DNA from 2 places in the Desulfuromonas sp. TF genome. Region 1 is predicted to be linked to the other one. Evidence: riboswitches for the same ligand, from Rfam matches in the RefSeq annotation. Region 1 holds a riboswitch; the other holds the start of a gene.
The links. A riboswitch is a leader RNA that binds a small molecule or an ion and turns the genes downstream of it on or off. The one in region 1 is predicted to bind thiamine pyrophosphate.
Positions count from the first base shown of each region.

Region 2: linked by a shared signal. The riboswitch ahead of thiD (bifunctional hydroxymethylpyrimidine kinase/phosphomethylpyrimidine kinase) and the one ahead of thiF (sulfur carrier protein ThiS adenylyltransferase ThiF) in region 1 are both predicted to bind thiamine pyrophosphate.

Region 1 covers NZ_KI421428.1:237,026-239,223, reverse strand. Annotated here, with positions in the region: gene DTF_RS0120645 (hypothetical protein) at 1-472, opposite strand, end outside; TPP riboswitch at 663-764, shown strand; gene thiF (sulfur carrier protein ThiS adenylyltransferase ThiF) at 815-1,621, shown strand; gene thiS (sulfur carrier protein ThiS) at 1,644-1,844, shown strand; gene DTF_RS0120630 (thiazole synthase) at 1,966-2,198, shown strand, end outside.
Region 2 covers NZ_KI421421.1:667,501-669,698, reverse strand. Annotated here, with positions in the region: gene alr (alanine racemase) at 1-828, opposite strand, end outside; TPP riboswitch at 1,059-1,163, shown strand; gene thiD (bifunctional hydroxymethylpyrimidine kinase/phosphomethylpyrimidine kinase) at 1,238-2,198, shown strand, end outside.

The DNA of each region.
Region 1 (2,198 bases):
GCAGGGCATCGAGAAAGCTGACATACAATAACCGAAAAATTCCCGACCTTTGACAGGAAGTTTCCACCACGACGGAAGCCAGATACAGATGGTAAAATTTCGGTTTCGGATCCGAAAAATCATATTCGACGACATCGTCGGCATCGAGAAATTCTTCGGATTCCTCGTCTAGAATCCGTTGAAAAGCTTCCGGCACCAGAGGGAGAGCGCTCATGTATCCGACGACTGTTCCCCGGGCTTCATCCCGTACGACCAGACAGGTCTCGCCGTTTTTCGCGAGAACGCGCTCCACATTCTCCAGCGATGCGGTCGCTTCAGGACCATAGACAAGATGGTTCAGGGCAATGATCTGGACCAGATCTTCCTTTCTGATTTCCCGCCCCCGGACGACCCGAAGATTCTGTTTCATAGGATTCCAGTCGAAAATTATCACAGGGGGATAGAAGCGGATTTCCGCTTCGTCAATACTCATGTTTATATTCTAAATGAAAAGGCGACGGATCGCCGTGCCTGATTTGCGAAAACCTGTCTACGGCGAACCGCGTTCACCGCAAACGGCAAGGTATCGGGTCTTAAGCAATCCGTGCGGGGCCCGGAGTCCGGGCACAACAAAGACATTGACTTTCCTCCGACATTACTGATAGCTTTACACTCACAATTGGAGAACGCCCTAGGGGAGTATTGCACTGAGAGTTCCGCAGCCGGAACGACCCTTTGAACCTGATCCGGATCATGCCGGCGTAGGGAAGCGGCGAAACCTGCCGGGAAAACTTTTCGGAAGGGGCCGTTTTTCACGCGGCCCCTTTTGCTATTTATGAAAATACTGCTCAACGAACAGCCGGTGGACATGCCCGAAGGGGCGACCCTCTTCGAACTGCGTGAAGCTCGCAAGCCCGAGGCTGACGTCGTCATTCTCAACGGCTTTCCCCTTCAGGAGGATAGGCCGCTGACGGAAGGCGACCGGGTGGTTCTCATCCGACGCGGCGAACATCCCACGCCGGACGAACTGGAGGCCTTGATGGCGGCCCGTCACACCCCCGGCGTGCACGAGCGGATCAAGAAGGCGACGGTGGGGATCGCCGGCGCCGGTGGGCTCGGCTCGGCCATTGCGGTCGCCCTGGCGCGCATCGGCGTGGGGCGGCTGATCGTCGCGGATTTCGACGTCATCGAGCCTTCCAACCTGAATCGCCAGCAGTATTTTGTGGATCAGATCGGCATGCCCAAGGTCGACGCCCTGCGCGCCAACCTGCAGCGCATCAATCCCTGCGTGGGAGTGGCGGTCTTTTACGGGCGGCTCGACCGGGAGAACATCCCGCGAATTTTCAACGGAGTCGACGTCATGGTCGAGGCCTTCGACGCCCCCGACCAGAAGGCGATGCTGGTCGAGACCTTTCTCAGCCGCTGTCCGGGCAAACCGTTGGTCGCCGCCTCCGGAATGGCGGGATACGGTCCGTCGAATACCGTCACGACCCGCCGCGCAGCCACAAATCTCTACCTGGCTGGAGACGGCGAGACGGCGGCCCGGGTCGGTGAAGGACTGATGGCTCCGCGAGTGGGGATCGCCGCCCACCACCAGGCGAACGCCGCGCTGCGTCTCCTGCTGGGGGAAGAACCGGAGTAGACCGGAACGAGGAACGAGCATTATGACTATTACCGTCAACGGAAACAAGAAAGAGTTCGCCTTCACCGCGACCATCCAGCAGCTTCTCGAAGCCCTCGGCCTAGATGCCGCACGGGTGGCGGTGGAGCGCAACCGCGACATCGTCCCCCGGGACCGTTTCGCCGAAACCGTCATGACCGAAGGCGATATTCTGGAGATCGTCCAGTTCGTCGGGGGCGGTTAAAAAGCAAAGGCGGAACACAGAATACAGAATTTGGAATACAGAAGGAGTTCATTCTGATTTCTTTTATTCTATATTCTGTATTCTACATTCTGTATTCCCAGATTCACCACGAGGTTTAAAAATGGACGAGTTAATCATCGCCGGCCGGCGTTTCAAATCGCGTCTGATGGTCGGCACCGGCAAATTCGCTTCCAACGAAGCGATGATCGCCGCAATGGAAGGCTCCGGATGCGAGATCGTGACCGTGGCCCTGCGGCGGGTCGATATTGAAAACCCCGGCGACAGTCTGCTGTCCCATATTGACCGGAGCAGATATCTGCTGCTGCCCAATACCAGCGGCGCCCGCGATGCCGA
Region 2 (2,198 bases), on a different contig from region 1:
TATGGTCGGCCGCTCGGCCACAAAGCGGTGACTGTAGGAAACTCCCGTTCCGGCGGGAACCTCCTTGACCTGAACCACGGAGGTGCGAAAACTCATCACCGGCTGCAGGTCGAGACGACCGGCGAATACGGCGGAAGGAAGGCCGCCGTAGAGAACGATGCCGGGACGCACCATGTTGCATTCCGGCACTTCCCGGGAAAAAAGAGCGGCACTGTTGCTCAAATGGATGAGATGCGGGGAAAAACCGGCGTTACGGACCCTCTCCAGTGCGGCCCGGAAACGCAGGAGCTGCTCGTCCGTGAAGGGGTGCTCCGGCTCGTCCGCCAGTGCCAGGTGGGAGATGACCCCCTCCATAAACAGGGAGCGCAGACCGGCCAACTCTCTCAGCACCGTCTCCAACTCCTCGGGACGGAAACCGACCCGTCCCATTCCGGTATCGACCTTGAGATGAAAGGGGCAGACCCGTCCGGCTTGAAAGAAGAATCGGTCGAGACGATGCGCCGTCTGCAGATCGAACAGGGCGGGAGTCAGCTCATGCTGCAGAATCGCCGCCTCCTGGCCGGGATAGATTCCCCCCAGGACGAGTACCGGACGGGTAACACCCGCCCGGCGCAGATCCATCCCCTCCTCCACCATGGCCACTCCGAAGAGGTCGACTCCGGCCTCCTGAAGGGCCATGGCCACCCTGGCGGCACCGTGTCCATAGGCATCGGCCTTGACCACGGCCAGCACCTGCCTCCCCTCCCCCGCCTGCCGGCTGGCCTGATCGAGGTTGTGGCGCAAGGCATCCAGATTGATTTCCACACACGTGGGACGACGGGACGACATAAATGGAACCATTCCTTTCAGGCTGAAAAAACGCCTGATTTTATCATTGTCGTCCTGTCCGGTAAAGGAGAAAGTCCGGTTTCCGGACGACAATATGGTTGACAGCAAATGCCGAATCCTATAGCCTTTTCCTTACTTTTAAAGAGAAAATGCACGTAGCATCCGGCCATGGAATCTCTTCTGTCGAACAGCAGATTTTTCCGGCCTCAGCATAGACATACAGATTACAGCAAGACCGCTAGGGGAGTGTCACACTGAGAGTTCCGCTGCTGCCGGAACGACCCTTGGAACCTGATCCGGATGATGCCGGCGTAGGGAAGCGGCGTGAGGGAACCGGGGAGATCATTCACCGCCGCGGGCCGCTCCGGCCGCGGCGATTTTTATTTTTGACCTCGGGAAACATCATGTCATGATCGGCGGATTATATCTCATCACCGACCAAAACCGTGACGACCGGCTTTCGGAGCGTGTAGCCGCCGCCCTCAAGGGGGGAGCCCGGGTCGTTCAGTACCGGGATAAAGACCTTCCCATCGAAACGAAGGTAGCGGCCGCCCGGGATCTGGCCGCTCTGTGCCGTCAGGCCGGAGCGACCTTTATCGTCAACGATTCCCCGGAAGTGGCTCATCAAAGCGGTGCTGACGGCGTTCACCTCGGCCAGAACGATGCGAGCGTTGCCGAGGCACGCCGACTTCTCGGCCCCGCAGGGGTCATCGGCGTTTCCACCCGCACCGTGGAGCAGGCGCTCAAGGCCGCTTCTCAGGGAGCGGATTACGTCGGCGTTGGGAGTATTTATCCCACCGGCAGCAAACAGGACACTCTGCTGGTGGGACTCGAGACTCTGCGGAAAGTGCGCCGGGCGGTCACGATTCCCGTTGTCGCCATAGGCGGCATCGACCGGGACCGCGCCTCCGAAGCCATCGAAGCCGGCGCCGATGCGGTGGCGGTGATTTCCGCTGTGATGAACGATCCCGGCCCGGCTCTGGCCGCAAGAGAAATCGCCCTCCTTTTTAATCGCCGCGGGCCCTGGCCGCGGGGCAAGGTCCTTACGGTGGCAGGCTCCGATCCGGGAGGCGGTGCAGGGATTCAGGCCGACCTGAAAACGATAACGCTTCTCGGGACCTACGGCATGGGCGCGATCACGGCCCTTACCGCACAGAACACCCGGGGCGTGAGGGGAATCCATCCCGTCCCGAACGATTTCGTGGCCGACCAGATTGAAGCGGTTCTGGACGATCTGGGGGCCGACATCCTCAAAACCGGCATGCTTTACTCGGCCGGAATCGTTTCGGTCGTGGCCCGGGCCATTGCCCGGCATGCGCTTCCGGCGGTGGTCGATCCGGTGATGATCGCCAAGGGAGGAGCTCCCCTGC